DNA from 3 places in the Shinella sp. GW821-FHT11G07 genome. Region 2 is predicted to be linked to each of the others. Evidence: predicted binding sites of a transcription regulator. Region 2 holds the regulator's gene; each other region holds the start of a gene.
The links. Region 2 encodes LexA, which represses DNA repair genes until DNA is damaged. Its sites were predicted from a motif close to TGTTCNNNNTGTGTTCNG; they were not measured.
Positions count from the first base shown of each region.

Region 1: AC1RT2_RS31295 (putative DNA modification/repair radical SAM protein) is a predicted target of LexA. The motif match lies at 984-1,001, and genes of this name have one in related genera.
Region 3: recA (recombinase RecA) is a predicted target of LexA. The motif match lies at 1,730-1,747, and genes of this name have one in related genera.

Region 1 is NZ_JBXARJ010000028.1:3,577-8,410, forward strand. Features, by position in the region: gene AC1RT2_RS31290 (MgtC/SapB family protein) at 87-551, shown strand; gene AC1RT2_RS31295 (putative DNA modification/repair radical SAM protein) at 1,005-2,234, shown strand; gene AC1RT2_RS31300 (UdgX family uracil-DNA binding protein) at 2,234-3,757, shown strand; gene AC1RT2_RS31305 (pyridoxamine 5'-phosphate oxidase family protein) at 3,693-4,127, opposite strand; gene AC1RT2_RS31310 (carboxypeptidase-like regulatory domain-containing protein) at 4,791-4,834, shown strand, end outside.
Region 2 is NZ_JBXARJ010000010.1:226,802-231,635, reverse strand. Features, by position in the region: gene AC1RT2_RS20715 (ComEC/Rec2 family competence protein) at 1-2,298, shown strand, start outside; gene lexA (transcriptional repressor LexA) at 2,387-3,109, opposite strand; tRNA gene AC1RT2_RS20705 (tRNA-Lys) at 3,649-3,724, opposite strand; gene AC1RT2_RS20700 (cytochrome c biogenesis CcdA family protein) at 3,951-4,700, shown strand; gene AC1RT2_RS20695 (AEC family transporter) at 4,833-4,834, shown strand, end outside.
Region 3 is NZ_JBXARJ010000010.1:51,007-55,840, forward strand. Features, by position in the region: gene AC1RT2_RS19825 (pseudouridine-5'-phosphate glycosidase) at 1-649, opposite strand, end outside; gene AC1RT2_RS19830 (carbohydrate kinase family protein) at 696-1,643, opposite strand; gene recA (recombinase RecA) at 1,874-2,956, shown strand; gene alaS (alanine--tRNA ligase) at 3,329-4,834, shown strand, end outside.

The DNA.
Region 1 (4,834 bases), on a different contig from region 2:
GATAAATAATTCCGATGGAGACCTCCACACCTTGTCCCGCGGGGGTGGGAAGCTATCTAACCTGCAGATTGGCAGAGGGGGCGTGCTTGACCGAGTGGCTGCAAACGATTGGGGCAAACTTCGATTTCCTTCCGCATCTGGGGTCGCTTCTCTTCGCTTATGTGCTTGCCCTACCGATCGGTTGGGACCGCGAAAAGCACGAGAGAAGCGCCGGCCTCAGGACGTTTCCCCTGGTGGCGATCGCAAGCTGTGGCTTCATCCAGGCCGCGGAACCGCTCATTAGTGGCAACGCTGAAGCCACGGCCCGGATCGTCGAAGGCTTAATCACCGGAATGGGCTTCATCGGAGGCGGCGCCATCCTCGTCGTGAAGGCCAGCGTACGCGGCACGGCAACGGCCGCAAGCCTGTGGGCGACGGGCGCTATCGGAACCGCCGTCGGGCTCGGCTCCTTCGACACGGCAATCGTGCTCTCTCTCGTAACATTTCTGACGTTGCGCACCCTCTCAAACCTCAAAGAAGAGGGCAAGGATGACCGCCGGGACGGCGAGTAGCTCCTAGTGCTGGTGACAGCGAGTAACCTACAGCGTTTGAAATGGATATGGCGCTGTTCGTCGGTTATCTCGCATCGGCTTGTTCCATCACGAGCTTTATTCCGCAGGTCTGAAAGGTATTTTAGACAGGTGACACCGCAACGATATCAGCGAAGATGCACACGCTGACGGTCACCGGATTCGCCCTCTGGACGGCGTACGGTGTTTTGCGTGTCGAGTGGCCGACTATCCCGACGAACCCTTTCTGCTTTTAGCTTTCCGGACTGGTTCTCATCAAAACGCCCAGCGCGAAGCTGCATCGAAGGGTTGATACCTAAATCGGATCTATGCCACGCTGGCACGCTGCTTCCATGAGGCGGCTTCGAAGATCCGTTGAGGTCGGTTCTGCGCCCAGCTTGCCCTGAAACATTCTTTCCAATTGACTACACAGGAAAGAACATATAGTGAACATATATGAAGAAATCGCTGCAGCAACGCTTGGCCATCCTGTCGGATGCCGCCAAATACGACGCCTCGTGTGCCTCGAGCGGAACGGTCAAGCGCGACTCCGCTCGAACCGGCGGGCTGGGCTCGACGGAAGGGGCGGGGATTTGCCATGCCTATGCGCCGGACGGGCGGTGTATTTCGCTCCTCAAGATCCTGCTCACCAACTTCTGCATTTTCGACTGCGCCTATTGTATCAACCGCTCCTCCAGCAACGTGGAGCGCGCCCGCTTCACACCGGAGGAGGTCGTATGGCTGACCCTCGAATTCTATCGGCGCAACTATATCGAGGGGCTGTTCCTGTCCTCAGGCATCATCCGCTCGCCGGATCACACGATGGGCGAGATGGTGCGGGTAGCGCGGGACCTGCGCACCGTGCACGGTTTTCGCGGCTACATCCACCTGAAGTCTATTCCCGATGCCGCTCCGGAACTGATCGAGGAGGCCGGGCTTTATGCCGATCGCCTCTCCCTCAATATCGAACTGCCGACCGATGCCGGCATTGGGCGCTTCGCGCCGGAAAAACGTCCAGAGGGAATTCGCCGCGCGATGGGGGAATTGCGCCGGAAGATCGAAGCGGCCGATGACCCGACCTTGCAGACCAAACGGCGCAAGCGTTTCGTTCCCGGCGGCCAGAGCACGCAGATGATCGTCGGCGCCGATGGTGCGGACGACGCCACGATCCTGAAGACCAGTGCCCGGCTCTATAGCGGCTACGGACTGAAGCGCGTCTACTATTCGGCCTTCAGCCCCATTCCCGATGCCTCCCGTGCGCTGCCGCTCATCAAGCCGCCACTGGTACGCGAGCATCGGCTCTACCAGGCGGACTGGCTCTATCGGTTCTACGGTTTCGGCGTGGAGGAGATCACCGGGGCGACGGGCGGCATGTTGGATCTCGACATGGATCCCAAGCTGGCCTGGGCGCTCGCCAACCGCCAGGATTTTCCGGTTGACGTCAACCGGGCGGAGCGCGAGCGGCTGCTGCGTGTGCCTGGCCTCGGCACGAAGACGGTCACGTCCATTCTCTCCAGCCGTCGGTTCCGGCGTCTCAGGCTCGAGGACCTAGCGCGGCTCGGCGTTTCGCTGCGCAAGGTACGTGCCTTCATCGAGGCGGAGGGCTGGGTGCCGCGGCGGCTCGCAGATCGTGCCGACCTGAAAGCGCTTTTCGCGCCGAAGCCGGAACAACTCTCGTTGCTCTGATGCAGACGATCCCGCTTTCCGGACGAGGCGATTTCTCCGAGTGGCGTGATGCGGCGCGGGCCCTGGCCGCGGCCGGCATTTCTCCCCGCGAGGCGGATTGGCGCATCCGTGGCCTAGGCGATGAGCTGTTTGCTGCCGATGCGCTGCCGGATTTGCCGAAGCCCGACAAGGGCGCGCTGCCGCTCACCGTGCCGCCCGCGTTCCTGTCCTTGGCCGAGGCGGTCGTCTGTCACACGGAGCCCGGCCGTTTCCATCTGCTCTACAGGCTGCTGTGGCGGCTGCAATCCGACCGCCACCTGCTGGAACTGGACGCGGACACGGATGTCGCCTGGGCACGGCTGCTTGCCAAGAACGTCAATCGGGACGGCCACAAGATGACGGCTTTCGTGCGCTTCAAAGAGATCGGCGGCCAGATGAACGGCCGGCGGCGCTTCTTCGCCTGGTTCGAGCCCTCCCATTTCGTCGTCGCCCGGACCGCACCCTTCTTCCGCCGGCGCTTTGCCGACATGGACTGGATCATCGCGACGCCGAACGGCACGGCCAGTTGGGATGGCGGCAGCCTGATCTTCGATGCCCGGCCGGGCGAAAATCCTGGTCATGGCGATCCGACGGACGATCTCTGGCGGACCTATTATGCGAGCATCTTCAATCCGGCCCGCCTCAAGCTGAAAGCCATGCAAGCGGAAATGCCGAAGAAATACTGGCGCAACCTGCCGGAGGCGGATCTCATTCCCGGTATGATCGCCAATGCCGAGGCCAATGTGCGGGCCATGGCCGAACAGGCGGCGAAAGATCCACCGTTGTTTCACTACCGTCTTCAGGAAACGGCGCAGGCCATGCCCAGGATCGAGCCTCTTGGAGCCGGGACCATCGAGGCCCTGCGGGAGGAGGCGCGCGGCTGCACGCGCTGCCCGCTGCATTGCATGGCAACGCAGACCGTTTTCGGCGAGGGGCCGCAAGGTGCGCCTCTGATGATGGTGGGCGAGCAGCCGGGTGATCAGGAGGACCTTGCCGGTCGCTCGTTCGTCGGCCCGGCGGGAAAGGTCTTCGATGCGGTTCTGAAAGAGGCGGGCCTCGCCCGCGATACCGTCTACCTCACCAATGCGGTCAAGCATTTCAAGTATGAGCCACGCGGCAAGCGGCGCATCCATGAGAAGCCCAACAAGGGGGAGATCGACCATTGCCGCTGGTGGCTGGCAAAGGAGGTGGAGCTTATCAAGCCGCGCCTTATCGTTTCGCTGGGCGCCACCGCGCTCTATGCGCTGAGCGGGGAGCGCAAGCCGCTTGACCAAATACGCGGCAAGACGATCACTATGCAAGGCAATATCGTGCTCTACCCCACCATCCACCCCTCCTACCTGCTCCGGGTCCCGGACGAGGCCGAACGCCGACGCCAACAGGCCCGCTTCGTGGAGGACATAAGGCATGTTCGGCAGTTGGTGGAGAGGCTTGAGGCGCTCAAAGCTGGAACGTTCCGTTTTCCTCGCCATCCCAGTACTGCACGCGCTTGCCCTGGACCTTGATCAGCACAAGGCCGGGCGTTTCAGCCCCTTGCGGGAACCAGCGGTCAAGATCAGGTACCCAGTGCTCCTCGAACTGCGCCATGTCGCGAATGAGGGTTGCTTCGCCTTCGATCGATATGAACATGCCGGGTTTTCCAAGCAGGCTCGGCGGTTCCGTGAAGGACAGCGTTACCTGCGCATCACGGCCGATATCGGCGACCTTTTTGGTATCGGTAAAGGAAAAGAACCAGGAGTCGCCATCGTACTCGACATCGCCATTGTTGCTCATCGGTCGGTTGGTGATAGCCCCCGATCCTCCGTGGGTCGACATCATGCAGAAGTCTATCTTCTTTAGCTTTCGGGCGATATCGGCAAGCAGAGTCTCGGACATGGCGCATAACCTTCGAAAAAGAGTGAGACGCGTACACGTGCGCGCTTGAGTGCTTTTCGCTGGCCATGGAGAGAAGGCGAAGAACCACGATCTCCATGTTTTATCGTGCGATCGACACAGCCCGCGCTAATGAAGGAAATGGAGAAGGCGCTGGAAGGTTCCGCGGGATTACACTGGGCAATTATGAGCCGATCGCATTCGAAAACGCCATCTCTGCCTTCACAAGGGCCTACCATGCGGCAGTGGGCTTCCCCATTTCCTGAAGTATATCCATTGACGTGTCGCTCACTTTCAAAAGCGCCTTGGCGCCCGCCGTCTCCGGCACACTTCGATCCTTATCCCTGTCACCGAGGTTACGCCTCTTGGTTAGTGCAGACGTATACGTTCGGGGCATCGCAGGATCGCGCTGACGGAGGGTACTGCTGCATGCTGCAACCGCGACGGAAAATTTCGACTTACTCGCCAAATCAGTTGCCGTAATTTTACCGGCGAAGTCATCGCGCTCATGGGGCCGTTTGGGACGCGCACCGAAACTATGAGCCGGCAATGGATGAATGCGCGAGGCGCGGTTGGCTCGTGATTCCAGGCTGAGACGCCACGAGTGGTTCGCGAGATGACGGCCTATCGAACCCTCTTGTCGAAATTATTCAGAGTGAGTGAAAAATGCAGTTGAAGCGGTTCGGGCTTTGCCTTGCAGCCCCCCTATT
Region 2 (4,834 bases):
CGGCAAACGGTGGCAGCCGCCTTTGCCGAGGAACGCGCACACGGCCATTTCCTCCTTTTCGTTCCCGTCTTCCTCGGCATAGGCGCCGCGCTCTGGTTTTCCGCAGCGTCGGATCCGTCGCCCTACGCATTGATCCTGCTTGCCTGTGCCGCGCTCTGGCCCGCCTTGCGGCTGCGGCATCGTGAAAGCCTCGTGGCGCTCGCCGCGGGGGCCGCATTCCTCGTTCCGCTCGGTATGCTGCTTGCGGCCGGAGAAACCGCCCGCCTTGGCACCGTCATCCTGGATGCGCCGGTGACGACGGAGGTGAGGGGACGCGTCCTGTCTCGCGAGAGCGACGATCGCGGTGCAATCCGCTATCGCATTGCACTCGAAACGACGCGCAAACCCACCCTGAACCGCATGCCCACTGTGGTGACACTGCTTGCCCGAAGCCGGCATGAGCCGATCGCCATCGGCGGCGGCATTGCGGGGCGCGCCCGCCTTGGCCCGCCCTCCGGTCCCGCATTGGCGGGGCTCAACGATTTCACCTTCGATGCCTACTTCGCGGGCACGGGCGCCGTCGGCTATTTTTACAGCGTGCCGACCGCCGCGACGACAAACGCGCCCGGCCTCTACGACAGAATACGGCAACGGATCGCCGCCTGGAGAAACAACCTCACCGAGCATATTCGGGGGCGCATCGGCGGGGATGCGGGGGCCATTGCCGCGGCCCTTGTCACTGCCGAGCAGCGAGCAATTGGCGACGACACGGTGGAAGCGCTGCGGCAGGCGGGCCTTGCCCATGTCCTTGCCATTTCCGGGCTGAACATGGTGCTCGCCGCCGGAACCTTCCTCGTCGGTGCGCGCATGCTGATGGCGCTGATTCCGGGTTTTGCCGAGCGCTACCCGGCGAAGAAATTCGCGGCCGTCGGCGCCCTGGTGATGGTGACGCTCTATATTCTCGTTTCGGGTGGCGCGATTTCGGCCATGCGCTCCTGGATCATGATCTGCGTGATGCTCGTCGCCGTGCTGTTCGGGCGCGCGGCCATCAGCCTGCGCAACGTGGCGATCTCGGCCATCCTCATCCTGCTGGTCACGCCGTCTGCCGTGACGAATCCCGGTTTTCAGATGTCCTATGCCGCAACGCTGGGCCTCGTGGCCGGCTACGCCGCGTGGCGCGAGCGTCCGGTCCAGCGCGAAAGCCGGGGAGGGCCGTTTGCGCTGTTCGGCGGAGCCGCCGGCCGCTTCTTCGGCGGGCTTATCCTCTCCTCGCTGATCGGCGGCTTTGCGACGCTGGTCTACTCCATTGGCCATTTTCACCGAATCCCAGCCTATGGGCTTGCCGGCAACCTGTTGGCCATGCCGGTGATCAGCACCATCGTCATGCCCTTCGGTCTGATCGCCGTGCTTTTGATGCCCTTTGGCCTCGATGCCATTCCCTTCGCGATCATGGGCAAAGGCATCGAGTGGATGATCACGCTGTCGACATGGGTAGCCGGCTGGAAGGGCGAGATCGTCACCGGCCGCATCCCTGCAACCGCCTTCTTGCTCATCGGCATCGGCAGCGGCCTCGTCTGCCTTCTGCGCACCCGACTGCGCCATGCCGGCACGCTTCTCGTCGTCGTCGGAATCCTTGCCGCCGGCTGGCCCGGTGGAGGCACAAGGCCGGAGATTCTCGTGTCGGAAGATGGCCGCCTGGTCGCCATTCTGCATGGCGAGAAAGCAGCGACCAACCGCACACGGCCACCGGATTTCATCTATGCGCAGTGGCGGCGCGCCCTTCGTCTTGAAACACTTCTGAAACCCGAGATTCGCAAGACGAGCGGCCTGACAGTCGACACCGAGAAGGAGGACCCCGCCACTACGGCCAGGCAGAAGCGACCCCGCCGCGAAGCCGACCGGCAGAAGGCCAAGGCCGCCATGGCCGCAGCATTCGATGCAGCCCGCACCCGCGACGGCTTCATCTGTGAGACAAAAGCCTTCTGCGCCGCCATTTCCCCTAGCGGCTGGCGCATCGTGGCGCTGGAAGACCTCGCCTTCCTCGGTACGGCCTGCGACGAGGCAGACCTCGTCATCGTGCCCGTCGCAATCCGTTTGGAAGCTTGCCGTTCAGGTGCACGCCTCATCACGGTTCGCCATTTGAGGCAAACCGGCGCCCTGGAAATCCTGCCGGCAGCCGATCACGCAAACTCCGCCCTCTCCGACGCCCTTTTTAACTCGGCCGTTGAAACGCTTCATCGCCCCTGGTCACGGCACCGTACCTATGATTGGCGTACGGGTACCTATGAAGCGAGCGGAGCGGATGACAGTGCGTCGTGATCTCTAAAGTTCACTCCCCACGCCTTGGCTTCTCAATGTTTTGCAGGACGTTATCGCTAAACCGCCGCACGCGTTTACGCGACACGCTTTAATGGTAGCGACGAATAAGCCCGACGAGCTTGCCCTGAATCTTGACGCGGTCCGGTCCGAAAATACGGGTTTCATAGGCCGGATTGGCGGCCTCAAGCGCGATGGATGCGCCCTTGCGGCGGAAGCGCTTCAACGTCGCTTCCTCGTCATCGACCAGCGCCACGACGATTTCACCGGGATTGGCAGTATTCGCATTGCGAATGATGACGGTGTCGCCGTCGAGGATGCCGGCCTCGATCATCGAATCGCCCTTGACCTCCAGCGCATAATGCTCCCCGCCGCCGATCATTTCAGCCGGCACGGTGATTTCATGGGTATTGTTCTGGATCGCCGAGATGGGCACACCCGCCGCGATGCGTCCCATGACCGGCACGGAAACGGAGGAGGGCATGTCTGCCTGGCTCGACGTTCGCTGGGGCGGAGCGGCCGGCACCGGCTGCTTGCCAAGGCTTCCCTCGATGACCGACGGAGAAAAACCGCGCCGCGGCTGAAGACTGGGCGAATAGGCCTCCGGAAGTTTGATGACCTCCAGCGCGCGCGCGCGGTTTGGCAGTCGCCGAATGAAGCCGCGCTCTTCGAGCGCCGTGATGAGCCGGTGAATACCCGATTTCGAGGCGAGATCCAGAGCATCCTTCATTTCGTCGAAGGACGGCGGTATGCCGGATTCCTTCATCCGTTCATGGATGAACAAGAGAAGTTCCTGTTGCTTACGTGTCAACATCGCCGTCCACCCCAGAATCGTGAAACAAATATAGAACATACACTATCTGTTCCATATGTGTTCTGCAAGGGCTTGCGCTTACAGAAGCTTTTCACACGGGCAGGAGTTGGTGTGGATTTTGCCTTTCCCGGCCGCCAGAATAGTCAAGGTTCTAATGCGCTGGAGGCGCGAACGCTAACCAGTGCTAGCTGCGGAAGTGGAGCTCCACTACTGCCATCATTGACGCCGCAGACCGCCGCATCCACATCCGTATGCATGGGCTTCGAGGCGCTACGCGTCACCAATATGGCGGAACAGTCAATATGTACCTGTATTCGATCCAGCGGGGTTCTTGCCGGTGGGCAGGCTGCGCATCTGTGGGTTTCGCCAACCACCCGCCCGGCCGGCAGCAGCGTTGGGCGTAGCGCCTAGCCGAATGAAACTGCAAAATCACATCGCGGGAAAGGCTGCGTCATTCACGCCGTGGCGACGAGGAAACGCGACACATGCCATGCACAGAAACTAACATTCATTTTTATATTTTAGGTCAGATACTCAAATGGTGAGCGCGCAGGGATTCGAACCCTGGACCTACTGATTAAAAGTCAGTTGCTCTACCGGCTGAGCTACACGCTCCCAGGCGGTGCGAAGACGCCCCGCGGAAGTGCGCGGAACATAGGCAGGAGGATTTGCCGGGTCAACCCGGAAAATGCGATGAAAAACAGCTTTTGCTGCATTTTGCCGCGTTCTCCAAAAGGTGATTGGCAGGAGAGGGCTTCGGCCGATACTAGGAAGCGCAAATGAAGGAGCGGACGGGGCGTTTTCGGGCCCGAACCGCTTTCCCGCCGTCGCGGAGTAGCCAGTGTCGATTGCCGATATTTCTCTTCTAAGTGCGCTGCTTGCCGGAGCGCTGTCGTTTCTGTCGCCCTGCGTGCTGCCGCTCGTGCCGCCCTATCTGTGTTATATGGCAGGCATTTCCGTGGATCAGTTCCGCGGCAACGATGCGGTCGCGGTCCGGCGGGACACGCGCGGGGCGGTGCTGCTGGCGGCGTTCTTCTTTACCCTGGGCTTTGCCACGGTTTTCGTGGCGCTGGGCGCCGGGGCATCGACGATCGGCATGGTGCTGCGCCGGCATCTCGACATCCTGGCGCAGATCGGCGGCGTCATTATCATCCTGATGGGACTGCATTTTCTCGGATTGCTGCGCATCGGGCTTTTTGCCCGCGAGGCGCGGTTTCAGGGCGGTGGCAAGCCGGCGACGGCATCGGGCGCCTATGTCATGGGGCTTGCCTTCGCCTTTGGCTGGACGCCTTGCATCGGCCCCGTCCTCGGGACGATCCTCGGCGTTGCGGCCGCGCGGGAAACGGTCAGCGACGGGGCGATGCTACTGGCCGTCTATTCGCTGGGCCTTGCCGTGCCGTTCTGGATCGCGGCCGGGTTTTCCGGCGCCTTCATGCGCTTCCTCCTGCGCTTTCGCCGGCATCTTGGCGCGGTGGAGAAGGTCATGGGCGTGCTGCTCGTCCTGACGGGCCTTGCCTTCATCTTCGGCTATATCAGCACGGTCGCCATCTGGTTCCAGCAAACGTTTCCCATTCTCTCGCAAATCGGCTAGAGCATTTCCAGCCGAAGCGGCACCGCTTCGGCCTCGGATAATGCGGCTAAAACAAATATCTAGAGCATTTCCGGTGAACCGGGGTTCTAGTCAGGGATATCATCCTCGGCAAGCGGGAGCGCGCCTCGGCCCAT
Region 3 (4,834 bases), 180 kb from region 2:
AATTGGCGATCGCCGCCGGGCTGTTCAGCGTCAGCGGGCTCTTGATGCCCGAATCGCGCGACCAGAAGGCCGGAAAGATCGGGCTGTCATAGGTCACCACCGGCACGCCGCGCGTTTCCAGCACTTCCAGCGTCTTCGGAATGTCAAGGATCGCCTTGGCGCCGGCGCAGACGACGATGACGCCGGTGCGCGACAGTTCGTCGAGATCGGCGGAAATGTCGAACGTCTCTTCCGCCTTGCGGTGCACGCCGCCGATGCCGCCCGTCGCAAAGACCTTGATGCCGGCGCGTGCCGCGCCGATCATCGTTGCGGCCACCGTCGTGGCGCCGGTGCGACGCTCGGCGATCGCGAAGGCCAGGTCGGCGCGCGAAAGCTTCATCGCGCCCTGGGTCTGCGCGAGCGTCTCCAGTTCTGCATCCTCGAGGCCGATATGCAGCACGCCGTCGATGACGGCGATGGTCGCCGGCACGGCGCCTTCCTCACGGATGATGCGCTCGACGCTGCGCGCCATATTGAGATTGCCCGGATAGGGCATGCCGTGCGTGATGATCGTCGATTCGAGCGCGACGAGCGGCGCACCACGGTCCCTGGCGGCGGCGACTTCGGTCGAAAACTGCACCGGCAGGAGGGGGGATACGGGTCGGGTCATGCTGTGTCCTTGCAGTTCTTTGGGCGGGAATTCAGGCAAAAGAGTCTCATGCCATTCCTTCGGCGTCGGGTACAAGAGAAAGTGCATCCGCAAGGGCTGCCTGCGACAATTCTTCAGCGGCGGCGAGGGGCGAGCGCACGGTGATTGCCGCTGCTGCCACCCCGCGGCGCAACGCTTCGCCGATGGGCGAGCCGGCAAGCCAGGAGCTGAGAAAACCGGAGGCGAGCGAATCGCCGGCACCCGTGACGTCGCCGAGTGCCGGTATTTCCGGCGGCACGACGAGGGCTGCCTGTGTGTCGTCAAACGCGATGACGCCTTTGCCGCCGCGCGTCACCACGCCGGCGGAAAGGCCCACCGCGCGCAACGCCTTCGGCCAGTCGGCGGGGTTTTCGGGTGTTGCACCCGTCAGCGTGCGTGCTTCCGCCTCGTTCATGAACAGGAAGGCGAGGGCGGCAAGGCTCTCGCGGAACCGCACCACCTTGGCCGGCGAAATCGCGATGCCGGCGATCGGTACGCCGGCTGCCGCCGCGGTGCCCGTCATGGCTGCCAGCGTTTCGGCCGGCAGGTTCGCATCGGTGAGGATGAGCCCGGTATCCGCCATCGCCTCGCGCACCGCCCGTTGCTGCAGGCGGCGTGGTGAAAACAGCCGGTAGAGTTCCATGTCCGCCAGCGCGATGACGAGATTGCCGTCCCGCTCGATGATCGCCGTATAGCTCGGCGTCGCCCGGTCGAGAAAGATGAAGGGCGTATCCTCGACGCCCGCGGCTTCCGCCGCAGCCGCGACGATATCGCCGTCCGCATCGCCGCCGCGTGGCGAAATCAGCCGCACCCGGTGGCCCAACCGCGACAGGTTGCGCGCCGCGTTGAACGCGCCGCCGCCCGCCTCGACGAACCAGGCGCCCGGATTGCTCGCCCCCGGCGCCGTTTCACCGGCGATGCGTCCGCGTCTGTCCACATGGGCCCCGCCCATCACCAGTATCGTCTTGCCTGTCATCATCTTCCTTTTCGCCCGCCGATTCGGCACTCGCGGCCGCTTGTCCCGGTGGGGTCGTCCATCGTCCTGCTTGGCGCGTATCCACCGAAAACAAAAAAAGAACACACCGGAGATTTGCAAATATATTCAAATCGTTGAACGTAGCTTGCAAAACGAGAACAAAATGTGTACATAGCATTCATCGGCGGCTTCATTGCCTGTCTTGCTTCAATAACCTAAAGGTGGACCAAATGGCACAGAACACTTTGCGGCTCGTAGAGGAAAAATCAGTGGATAAAAGCAAGGCACTCGAAGCGGCACTCTCCCAGATCGAGCGCTCCTTCGGCAAGGGCTCCATCATGAAGCTCGGTGGCAAGGACAGCATTATCGAGACCGAAACCGTCTCGACGGGATCGCTCGGGCTCGACGTTGCGCTCGGCATCGGCGGCCTGCCGAAGGGCCGTATCATTGAAATCTACGGCCCGGAAAGCTCGGGTAAGACGACGCTCGCGCTGCAGACCATTGCGGAATCCCAGAAGAAGGGCGGCATCTGCGCCTTCGTTGATGCCGAACATGCTCTCGACCCGGTCTATGCCCGCAAGCTGGGCGTCGATCTCGAAAACCTGCTGATCTCGCAGCCCGACACCGGCGAGCAGGCGCTGGAAATCACCGACACGCTGGTGCGCTCCGGCGCAATCGACGTGCTCGTCATCGACTCGGTTGCAGCGCTGACGCCGCGCGCCGAAATCGAGGGCGAGATGGGCGAGAGCCTCCCCGGTCTCCAGGCACGCCTGATGAGCCAGGCGCTGCGCAAGCTGACCGCCTCGATCTCCAAGTCCAACACGATGGTGATCTTCATCAACCAGATCCGCATGAAGATCGGCGTCGTCTACGGTTCGCCGGAAGTGACGACGGGCGGCAATGCGCTGAAGTTCTACGCCTCCGTTCGCCTCGACATCCGTCGCATCGGCGCCGTCAAGGAGCGTGAAGAGGTCATCGGCAACCAGACCCGCGTCAAGGTCGTCAAGAACAAGATGGCGCCGCCCTTCAAGCAGGTCGAATTCGACATCATGTACGGTGAAGGTGTTTCCAAGACCGGCGAACTCGTCGACCTCGGCGTCAAGGCCGGCATTGTCGAAAAGTCGGGCTCCTGGTTCTCCTACAACAGCCAGCGCCTCGGTCAGGGTCGTGAAAACGCCAAGACGTTCCTGCGCGACAATCCGGATCTCGCCCGCGAGATCGAGACGTCGCTGCGCCAGAATGCCGGCCTGATCGCCGAACGCTTCCTGGAGAATAGCGGCCCGGATTCGAGCGATACCGACGGCGAAGGCTGATCGCTGCGCAACGCTGGAACGCGTTGCGCCAAGCGGGCATGGGTTTTGCGAAAGCGACATGCGCAAAACAAAATGCGAAATTCCTGAAAAACCGGCCTCTTCTTCGTGAAAGGCCGGTTTTTTGATGTCTGGACAGGTGCCGAGGCGGGCGATAAAAGCCTTGAGTTCTCGCGCGCGCCCCCAAGGTTTTCGACCTTCCGCAAGATAGGCGGCGGCCGCGTGCAGTTCGACGGAATTCGCGGATGGATGGTCTTCCAGTGGCCTCCGGGCGGGCACTCCGGCCGGCGGGGCGGTTTCGCATCTGCTGTAATGCAATTGGGTGGGTAATGCGCCGTAGACAGGCGCAGACAGTGCAGAGATGAAGGACGCGATATGAACGGCGTGAATGAGATCCGGTCGACTTTCCTCGACTATTTCCGAACGAACGGCCACGAGGTCGTATCGTCCAGTCCGCTCGTGCCGCGCAACGACCCGACATTGATGTTCACCAATGCCGGCATGGTACAGTTCAAGAACGTCTTCACCGGCCTCGAACAGCGCCCCTATTCCAGGGCGGTGAGTGCGCAGAAATGCGTGCGCGCCGGCGGCAAGCACAATGACCTCGACAATGTCGGCTACACCGCGCGCCACCACACCTTCTTCGAGATGCTCGGCAACTTCTCCTTTGGCGATTATTTCAAGGAGCAGGCGATCGAGCTTGCCTGGAACCTGATCACCAAGGAATTCGGCATCGACAAGAAGCGGCTGCTCGTCACCGTCTACCACACGGACGACCAGGCCTTCGATCTCTGGAAGAAGATCGCCGGCCTGACCGACGACCGCATCATCCGCATCGCGACCAGCGACAATTTCTGGGCCATGGGCGATACCGGCCCGTGCGGTCCCTGTTCCGAGATTTTCTACGACCATGGCGACCATATCTGGGGCGGACCGCCGGGCTCGCCGGAAGAGGATGGCGACCGCTTCATCGAGATCTGGAACCTCGTCTTCATGCAGTTCGAGCAGATCACGAAGGAAGAGCGCGTCGACCTGCCGCGTCCGTCGATCGATACCGGCATGGGCCTCGAGCGCGTCGCAGCGCTCCTCCAGGGCAAACATGACAACTACGACATCGACCTGTTCCGCGCCCTGATCGACGCCTCCGTCGAGGCGACCGGCGTTCCGGCCGTCGGCGACGCGCGCGCCAGCCACCGTGTCATCGCCGATCACCTGCGCTCGTCCGCCTTCCTGATTGCCGACGGCGTGCTACCGGCGAAGGATGGTCGCGGCTACGTGCTGCGCCGCATCATGCGCCGCGCCATGCGCCATGCGCAGCTTCTCGGCGCCAGGGATCCGCTGATGTGGAAGCTGCTGCCGACGCTGGTCGGCGAGATGGGCCGCGCCTATCCGGAACTGCAGCGCGCCGAAGCGCTGATCTCCGAGACGCTGAAGCTGGAAGAAACCCGTTTCCGCACCACGCTGGAACGCGGCCTGAGCCTGCTGTCCGATGCGACCAACACCCTGGGCAAGGGCGACATGCTGGACGGCGAAACCGCCTTCAAGCTTTACGACACCTATGGTTTCCCGCTCGACCTGACGCAGGATGCGTTGCGCGCCCGCGAAATCAACGTCGATCTGTCCGGCTTCACCGATGCGATGGAGCGCCAGAAGGCCGAGGCCCGCTCGCACTGGGCCGGCTCCGGTGACAAGGCGACCGAAACCATCTGGTTCGAGATCAAGGAAAAGTTCGGCGCGACCGAATTCCTCGGCTACGACACCGAGACGGCCGAAGGCGTCGTCCAGGCGATCGTGCGCGACGGCAAGTCGGTCGAAGCCGCCTCCGTGGGCGACGAGGTGCAGATCGTCACCAACCAGACGCCGTTCTACGGTGAATCCGGC